Regions from separate parts of the Lysinibacillus sp. F12 genome, predicted to be linked through region 2. Evidence: riboswitches for the same ligand, from Rfam matches in the RefSeq annotation. Region 2 holds a riboswitch; each other region holds the start of a gene.
What was found. A riboswitch is a leader RNA that binds a small molecule or an ion and turns the genes downstream of it on or off. The one in region 2 is predicted to bind cobalamin.
Positions count from the first base shown of each region.

Region 1: linked by a shared signal. The riboswitch ahead of cobT (nicotinate-nucleotide--dimethylbenzimidazole phosphoribosyltransferase) and the one ahead of metE (5-methyltetrahydropteroyltriglutamate--homocysteine S-methyltransferase) in region 2 are both predicted to bind cobalamin.
Region 3: linked by a shared signal. The riboswitch ahead of AC3CH7_RS19755 (hypothetical protein) and the one ahead of metE (5-methyltetrahydropteroyltriglutamate--homocysteine S-methyltransferase) in region 2 are both predicted to bind cobalamin.
Region 4: linked by a shared signal. The riboswitch ahead of AC3CH7_RS16115 (hypothetical protein) and the one ahead of metE (5-methyltetrahydropteroyltriglutamate--homocysteine S-methyltransferase) in region 2 are both predicted to bind cobalamin.

Region 1 is NZ_JBYMLP010000001.1:875,252-877,456, forward strand. Features, by position in the region: gene AC3CH7_RS04520 (trimeric intracellular cation channel family protein) at 1-291, shown strand, start outside; gene cobT (nicotinate-nucleotide--dimethylbenzimidazole phosphoribosyltransferase) at 368-1,423, opposite strand; cobalamin riboswitch at 1,515-1,691, opposite strand; gene AC3CH7_RS04530 (DMT family transporter) at 1,760-2,205, opposite strand, start outside.
Region 2 is NZ_JBYMLP010000002.1:248,510-250,714, reverse strand. Features, by position in the region: gene AC3CH7_RS08230 (YrzI family small protein) at 318-464, opposite strand; cobalamin riboswitch at 1,011-1,189, shown strand; gene metE (5-methyltetrahydropteroyltriglutamate--homocysteine S-methyltransferase) at 1,464-2,205, shown strand, end outside.
Region 3 is NZ_JBYMLP010000005.1:105,417-107,621, forward strand. Features, by position in the region: gene AC3CH7_RS19750 (ABC transporter substrate-binding protein) at 1-509, opposite strand, end outside; gene AC3CH7_RS19755 (hypothetical protein) at 493-1,050, opposite strand; cobalamin riboswitch at 1,215-1,414, opposite strand; gene AC3CH7_RS19760 (glutathione peroxidase) at 1,517-2,062, opposite strand; gene AC3CH7_RS19765 (hypothetical protein) at 2,149-2,205, opposite strand, start outside.
Region 4 is NZ_JBYMLP010000003.1:424,186-426,390, forward strand. Features, by position in the region: cobalamin riboswitch at 559-742, shown strand; gene AC3CH7_RS16115 (hypothetical protein) at 975-1,733, shown strand; gene AC3CH7_RS16120 (GTP-binding protein) at 1,842-2,205, opposite strand, start outside.

The DNA.
Region 1 (2,205 bases), on a different contig from region 2:
GCACTCTACGCCGTAAAGCTGGATATGCCGATTAGTGCTGTCATCGTAGCTGCGGTCTTAACAGGGTCGGGTGGTGGTATCGTGCGTGATTTATTAGCTAGACGAAAACCACTTGTACTTCGTGACGAAGTCTATGGTGTGTGGGCTGCTCTCGCAGGGCTTGTTATTGGATTTGAAGTTTTTACAGGAGATATCTTCCTTTATATTTTATTTGCGGTAATTACAGCATTACGTATTCTTTCCTATATGATGAAATGGCGTTTACCTTTGCGAAGGTTGAATCGGGCATAGAGTCTATCATTGATAAAAAAAAACGAATAAGCGCAAATAGCTCTTTAACTATTTGCGCTTATTTGTTTTTCAGTAACTATTTAGCCAAAAGATTCGTTGCTTCTTCCAGCGTCACCATATTTTTCATCATTGAGCAAGCAGCATCTAATAGAGGAAAGGCTAGGGCTGCACCTGAACCTTCTCCTAACCGCATATTCATATGCAGCATCGGTTCCACTCCCAACAATTCAGCGGCTATTTTAGCTCCGGGTTCCTCCGAAGCATGAGAAGCTATGATAAAGTCCTTTACTTTCGGTTCAATTTGATAAGCTATAAGCGCAGCAATAGTCGAAATAAAACCATCAATCACAACAGGTTTTCGGTGACTTGCGGCAGCAAGTATAATACCAGCCATAGCCCCAATCTCTAGCCCTCCAACTTTAGCTAGTACATCAATGATATCGTTAGGATTTGGTTGGTTAAGCATAATTGCTTTTTCAATGACCGCTGCTTTATGAGCAATTCCTCCTTGACCAACACCTGCTCCAAACCCGGTTATTTGAATAGGGTCATAGCCAGTCAAAACAGCTAAGATTGCTGTGCTCGGCGTTGTATTACCAATGCCCATCTCACCTGTTCCAAGTAGGTTGGCCCCTTTTGTAATTTCGTCTGTTGCCACACGAATCCCCACTTCTATGGATTGAATAGCCTCCTCTCTAGACATAGCAGGGCCCTGTGCTATATTACCTGTTCCATATTTCACCTTTTGGATGATTACGTCCGCATTGAGAGGGATATCCTCCTTAACTCCAACATCTACCGTTACAACTTTGGTATTGGTCACACTTGCAATTGCACAAACACCTGTACCTCCCTTCGGAAAATTCAATGTTTGAAATAAAGTAACCTCTTGAGGATTCAGCGTCACGCCTTCTTCACAAACTCCATGATCTGCTGCACAGACAATCATCACCTTTTTATCAATCATCGGATATAACTGGCCTGTAATTCCAGATAGTTGCACAGCAATGGACTCCAATTTCCCTAAGCTTCCTGGAGGCTTACAAAGAATATCTATTCGTTTTCTTGCTTGCTCCCTACTATTTTTATCAGCGCCTTGAATGTTTTGAATCGTGTCATGTAATAATTGCATTGTCATTTCTCCTCTCGTTCTTCATGAAGACAAAATAAAAGCCTGTAGTTTATTGTCATGACAAATAAACTACAGACTTTTCCATCATCTATATTCTTAAAGCAAATAGGCAGGTCTCCTGGCTTAAGTTCAACATTTCATAGTACCTTCCCAGCAATGAGCTAGTGGTCTTCACTATTAAACTCCCTTTTACAGTGGCGGGTCCGCTAAAGTTTTTCACTTTATTCCCTATTCTCCCTTAATGGGCACCTAATGCTTATATTAAACTACTTTTAATCTACGACAGAGTATTTTTTCTGTCAATATTTGAATGCGTTACTTGTATCATTTCTTCGGCTACCTATTTTTTTCTAGCTCACTTAGCAATGTTGACCCTAATAATAGTATCGCTCCTATTAGTTGTAGTAGCGTCATTTTTTCTCCAATAAACATCGTTGAAATGACTAATGATGTCAGTGGATCTATATAGCTAAGGATGGCTATACTTTGCCCTTTCAGCTTTGACATGCCCCAAAAGAACAATAAAAATCCAACTCCTGCATGGACAATACCTAATACTATTAATAGTAAGACTGACTTAAAACTGATTGTCATGACCTGAAATCCTGTTGTCCCAAGTATATAAAAACAAAGGAAAAATGCTGCTAAAGCTAGTTGAATTAATGTATTTCCCGGTTCTTTTATGTTACCTATACATTTATTTGTAAATGTTAGAGCTGTGTAAAAGCATGCGGCGATAAGACCGTAGACAATGCCAATAAATTGTTTACTGTCCCCAGTGC
Region 2 (2,205 bases):
TAATTGAATTAGGCTAAATTGCTACATTCAATTTTAGTATCGAGGAATTACGCTTTGTAGAATTAGAATTTTTCGAACATTGTAATGCCGCATTTTCTTAAACTACAACAAGTGGTATGTGTAAAAAATCGCTTGAAAAGTGCAAAACATATCCTGAAGCAACCCGTCCTAGATTAGAACGGGTTAGCTTTACAGGGATTATAAAATATTACTTCATCTGGTGGTTGTGTCTTTCTCCAGCCATAAAACTGCATATCGTCTTTTGATCATATAAATCATTTCTATTCCCACCTTTCCTGTTTTTTAAAATTACAACATTAATATTGACGAATACGAATATAATTTTCTACTTTTCTTCTGTTCTCTTCAAAGATTTTTTTCGCATTTTCATGTTGAAGTGCTTTTTCAATAGAAATCTCACGTTTTGTAATAGTTATCGTAAGAGCAAAAATGTTTAACATCATTTATTATCACCTCCTTAAATTACCATGAGGAATGAAAAAAACCGCAGAGAGACTCCTCTACGGTGAAAAAAGACACAAAAATACCGCAGGGGCACACTTCTCCCTGCGGTATGGGTATACTTAATTACAAAAAACTTAAGCGATCCATTCCGATCTGGTCGAATGTGTGATTTTCATTTTTACTGAAGTTGTAACTACCAATGACATTAATTTAGCGATAACGAACATTTCATTCGACCTCCTTAAGAATTTTTTACTTTGTAAGTATATCATTTTTTAAGTTGTTTGTAAACAACTTTTACTAAGAATTCCTGATTGTGTAAAAGTCTAGAAAAATTCTTTGCTGCTTTACATTGTTAGTTATCTGATTTTTTGGGGTAGCGAATAGTAGAAATAGTAGTCTTAAAGCCAACAAACATCATTAAGGCATTATCACTAAGGGTAAGGGTCAAGTTGTTGACAATTAAAAACAAAGTAAATAGATAAATTTTTATATAAAAACAATTTCTACTATTCTGAAATATATGGTATAGTAGGGGTATAACTGAATATAGTGTAAGAAATGGTGCCAGATGAAAGTTTGGCTTAAAAGGGAAGTCGGTGCAAATCCGACGCTGTCCCGCAACTGTAATTCGGAGCAAATCACAAATGCCACTGGGAAACTGGGAAGGCTGTGAGACGTGTTGATGAGAAGCCAGGAGACCTGCCAATTTCTAGTACACACCAAATACCTACGTGGAAATAGGTGGTGAATAGTGACCAATAGGCACTGTGCGAAAACAGATGATGTATACGGAAGTTCTTTTTTTTTCGTATTGTTTTTGTATTAATAATTTTACTATGCAGCCATTTTCCAAAAAGGAGAATGGCTTTTTATCATGCTAATATTGCAAAGTGAAGCCCACTGGTTTTCATATAGGGCAACGAAACTAGCATGTGGATAACCAAATTTGTAGAGCAAGCTAGAAGTAAATTTTTTTGATGAAAGGGAGATGAAAGATGACTTATACTAGTACACTCATTGGCTACCCATATATCGGAGATGATCGCGAATGGAAGAAGGCATTAGAAGCATTTTGGCGTCAAGAACTAACGGAAGAGGATTTTCAGGCTACACTAAAAAGTATTCGTTTATCAAGAATTGAAAAGCAGCTACAACTCGGCATAGATGTGGTGACAGTAGGAGATTTCACATTGTACGATAGAATGTTGGATACTGCCTTAATGTTCGGCTTAGTACCGAAGCGCTTTAACTGGCAAGGTGGAAGGGTAGATTTACATACCTACTACAGTGTAGCGAGAGGAAATCATTCAGCAGTAGCTAGTGAAATGACCAAATGGTTTAATACCAACTATCACTACATTGTTCCTGAGTATGAAGGACAACCGTTGCAGCTAACAGAAAATAAGGTATTAGCAGACTTTTTAGAGGCAAAGGAAGCGTTCGGTATTATGGCGAAGCCGACACTTATTGGCCCCTATACATTTTATAAGCTCACTAAGGGCTACAATAAATTAACGCAGGTCGAATACTTATTAGCCTTAATACCTCTCTATGCCCAGATTATTCAAGAATTAGTAGATGCAGGTGCCGAATGGATTCAAATAGAGGAGCCTTCTTTAGTGACGACACTTGACTCAGCAGAACTGAAGCTAGTTCAAGAAATCTATGCTCAATTGATGATGACAGTTCCAGCAGCAAAACTAATGCTACAAACATACTTTGAAGCATTATGCTCCT
Region 3 (2,205 bases), on a different contig from region 2:
TCCTTCACATCCATAACGGCAGCAATTTGTTCGATATCTCCATATACATCATCGAATGTAGCCGCTGATTGAATAACAAACACTTTAATTCCTGCATCTTCGAGTGGCTTAAGTGCATCCTTCTTACCAATCGTATACGCAATCACAACATCTGGCTTTAACGCTATAATTCGCTCACTGTTATAATTCACAGTATCAGAAACACGTTCGATTTTTTGAGCTGCTTCTGGATAAGTATCATATTCAGTGGCACCTACAATTTTATCGCCAACCCCTAGTGCAAATAGAATTTCTGTGTTACTAGGTTGTAAAGACACAACTGTTTTTGGCACTTCCTTAAACTCTATTTCCACACCACGATCATCGGTTACTTTATAACTTGTTTGCTCAATCTTTTGTTCATCTTGAGACACATCCTTATTTTTTGTATCTCCCGCGGTACCACAACCTGCTAAAACGAGCGCTAGCAATAAGACCGATAGCCAGTGTAAATTAAATAGTTTCTTCATTATTATTCACCTTTTTCTTTTTCATTGGATAGGATTTACTCATAAACGGAATTTCAGCTATTCCGGCTTGTTGATTCATATAGACAGCCATTACAAAACATACATTGGCTAATAAGCCTAAATAATCAAAGAGAATAGACGGCACCTCTTGTTCTTCTGAAACCTTGTGTAAAGTTCGATACGATTTTTTCGCCTCACTACGGCAAAGATGTAGAGCAGCCGCTGCCTCTGTTCCTTGAGGTAAAACAAAATTTTGAATCTCATCCTTCACATGACGAACATAAAAATCATAGCGCGCACTTAACCAGGATAGATCTTCATCTGTAACTGCTAGCTTTCCACGAACAGAGCCATTAACATGATAAGCCATAGGTAAAATCTGCATTAAATCATCTGCAACAGCCTGGACATCCTCTTTCTTCACTACAGCTAGTGCAACCCCTATATGCGTTGTTAAACTATCTGTGCGAATCTCAAAATCGACAGTTGAAGCCCTCTCACGCATAAAAGGATAACAAGAATAACGTGCATCTTTTTTCAATCTACTATCCCCCCATTTTTCCAAATGAAAATTCTCGCTTGTTCAGTACATAAAAAAACGTCGCTCCTCACGCAAAGGAACGACGAAAATAACATAATGATTGTCATACAAACACGACACTGCCTATGTATTTGCCGTATATCCTCCTAGCTTCCGAAGAGTTGTTATACGTTCAAATAAAGGTCGGTCTCCTGGCTTGTACAATGCTATTATATGAAATATATAATAGCTATAAAGAACCTTCCCATTTCCTACGAAACAGTGGCTAATCTTTATAATGGCTGTACTTACAGTTGCGGAAACAGCTTCGGCTTTTACCGAATTCCCGATTATGCTAGCAAGCACCTTTATTCTGCAAGAATAATTCACTTGTAATGCAGTTTATCATAGATTGATAGGAAAAAATAGTTACGTACAAAAAGGATACTCGTTTTATAGGCGATATCATAGCATTAAAGTTACTCGACTATAATACTTTTTCAATTGCTTGCTCAATATCAAGCTGTGAGTCTGTAGGCTCAAAGCGAGCTACGGTTTTTCCGCTTGCATCTACTAAAAATTTAGTAAAATTCCAGCGAATATTTCGACCATCTAAGAAACTTGGAGCAAATTGAACGATCGCCTCAGCCAGCATTTTCTCCTGCATGCTTGCTTTCCCGAATTCACGGAAATCGACTTCATGTTTTAAATAATTAAATAAAGGATGTGTCGTCTCACCATTTACTTGGATAAGCTCAAAAATGGGGAACGTAACTCCGTAGTTTACTTTACAAAGATGCGCAGTTTCCTCTCCATCTTCTGGATTTTGGTGGCCAAATTGATCGCAAGGAAAACCTAGAACGACAAAATTATTTTTTACATATTTATCGTACATTTTTTGTAAGTCCTCAAATTGATATGTAAATCGGCACTGATTAGCTGTATTAACTATTAGCAATGTTTTACCGCGAAATGTTTCCATTGATAAAATTTCACCATTCGGCTTTCGTACTAAATAATTATAAATGCTCATTCCCTAACCCCTTTTGTTTTTTTATATATTATAATTGACTATTCTCCAATAACCAAAGAGTTTGCACAAAAAACACCATCTCGTTACTAGGAACGGATGGCTGACTTATATTTCTTTTTATATTTAACATTTTGCTCTTCATT
Region 4 (2,205 bases), on a different contig from region 2:
AAAAAATGAGCGTAGGAATCCCCTGCGCTCGTAACTCATTTTATCAAATATTACATAACTAATAACCTAAAATAAAAGTGTCGTAACTCCTTTTTTAAAAGCCGTTAATCATTCGCTAAAATTTATTCTCATGCGAGTATGTACGCCGAAAAATAGATGAAGGTGATACGGATGTTAAAAGAAGATATTCGGTAAAGGACGTATTAGGACAAAACATTAACTAGTGTCGTTGATTTAATATGTGAAAAAGACGACCATTTTGCTGATTCGTTGGAAAAGACCAGAACGTATAGCGGTAAAGAAATTGAAGCTATTCAGTATTATGCTGCGTAGAAAATCCGAGGGGATTTCGAAAGAGATGACCCGCATGAAGCTGAGGAAGTATCATACTATCAAAGTAAATAGGAAGACATGTTGTCAGAATTTCAGAGTTTGTAAGATTAAGTGAAGAAATGGTTTGGAAAATATTGTGATATTTGACTTTAGAAATCCACTACTTTACAATTGATTTTAGTAATCTAATAGGAATGTGGAGTACACCCGATTCCTATGACAATTGAATAGCGTGTAGTAATAGGTGTAAATTGCGTGCAATTTGCTTAAAAGGGAAGTCGGTGTGAATCCGACACTGTCCCGCAACTGTAAATGTGAGCGACTTTTCAGCAACCACTGTCAAATGATGGGAAGGGGAAAAGTGGCGATGACCATGAGTCAGGATACCTGCCTGTTATGAGTACACACCATAAACCTACGAGGAATAGGAGGTGGCATGTTGACAAAACAGAATGCTCTGTTCGTCACAGTACGTCAAACGCCCAAAGTTCATGAAAGGGTTCATTTTCGAACTCCTTCACATTTACTTAGGGTTTGTTTGGCATTGTGTGATGAATCACATTAAAGCGAAGGATTTCCTCAAACATAGAAGGAAGTCCTTTTTGTTTTGAAAATATGTACGCAAAGGGGATGCACATAGGATGAATATTCATGCAACGATAACACAGGAAACGCCTTTTGTAGATATGACCATTTGTAAGCAGCCAAGGACAGAAATTGCTAAAAAAGCGAAAACAAGAATGGTGGTTGAATCACTGATTGATCAATTATTAGCAACGAAGCTGATTCGCAACAACCGCTTTTTTGAGCGAATTTTATATAATAAAGACATTATTTGGATAAGAAATGGTGAGGTAGAAGGCCATCTTTTTGCTCTGGCAACGTTAACGGATCAACTGAAAACGAAGACGAATAGCTTTATGATGTATATGCCGACGAACCCTATTATATATGAGGTGAACGGGGAGCCGTATCACTTAATTACACGCATTGATTCAACACGAGCAAAGCCTAACCTTGATCGCCTTTCACAAGAGCCCAATCCCGTGTTAAGCGCTGCACGTGTCAATGATTTACTATGCTCCATTGTTATACGTTTTTATGAAACTTATATAAATGATTTAATGGAAATTTCTCATCAGGATCAACTAATCGCATTCGCGCAGCAGGAATATAAACAATTTCTGGATGCGGTTCAGGAGTTAAATGGTGATCACTTAAATTGGCATCCACGAGGGAACGGCCATGAGCTATTGTTAACATTAATTGATCAACTACAAATATTAAAAAGTCAGCCTGGTAAAGTTTTAATCGACTTCACTAATACGCAGGGCTATGTGGTGGTTGAACCTGCTTATCAGGTCCATAAGCCCTCAAAGAAAGCTGTCGGTGCGATATGAAAACAAGCCCTCCATGAAGCGGGGGGCTTGTTTTATTTATGCCAGCGTATCATGCTTCATCTGAGGCTATTAGCCTAACACACCGTCCTTGCAAATACTTTACTTGACTTATCCCTGAAAGTGCATGGCTGCTTGAGCCTCTTGCCAAGGGACAGTATAGCCTTTGCCTTTAGCGCAAAAAATGCTGGAAGAACTGTATTCAGGGTCCGCATTTTTATCATAGCCTATCTGGGCTATTACTTCTTCTGCATTATGACACACATCATAGCCATCAAATTGGAGGGTAAGTGAGCCTTTCCCATTGGTATAGGCAGCAAAGATTGTGCTATAGCTCATAAAGGTTGCTACAGGTGCACGTCCTGTCAAAACAACGTCAGTTTCGGTGAGGTCTGGGTCGTCGAATGTGCCGGCAGCCTGTTGAATGTCAGTCATCATACGGCCAATAAAATCATTGGAAGCTTTCATTTTAAAG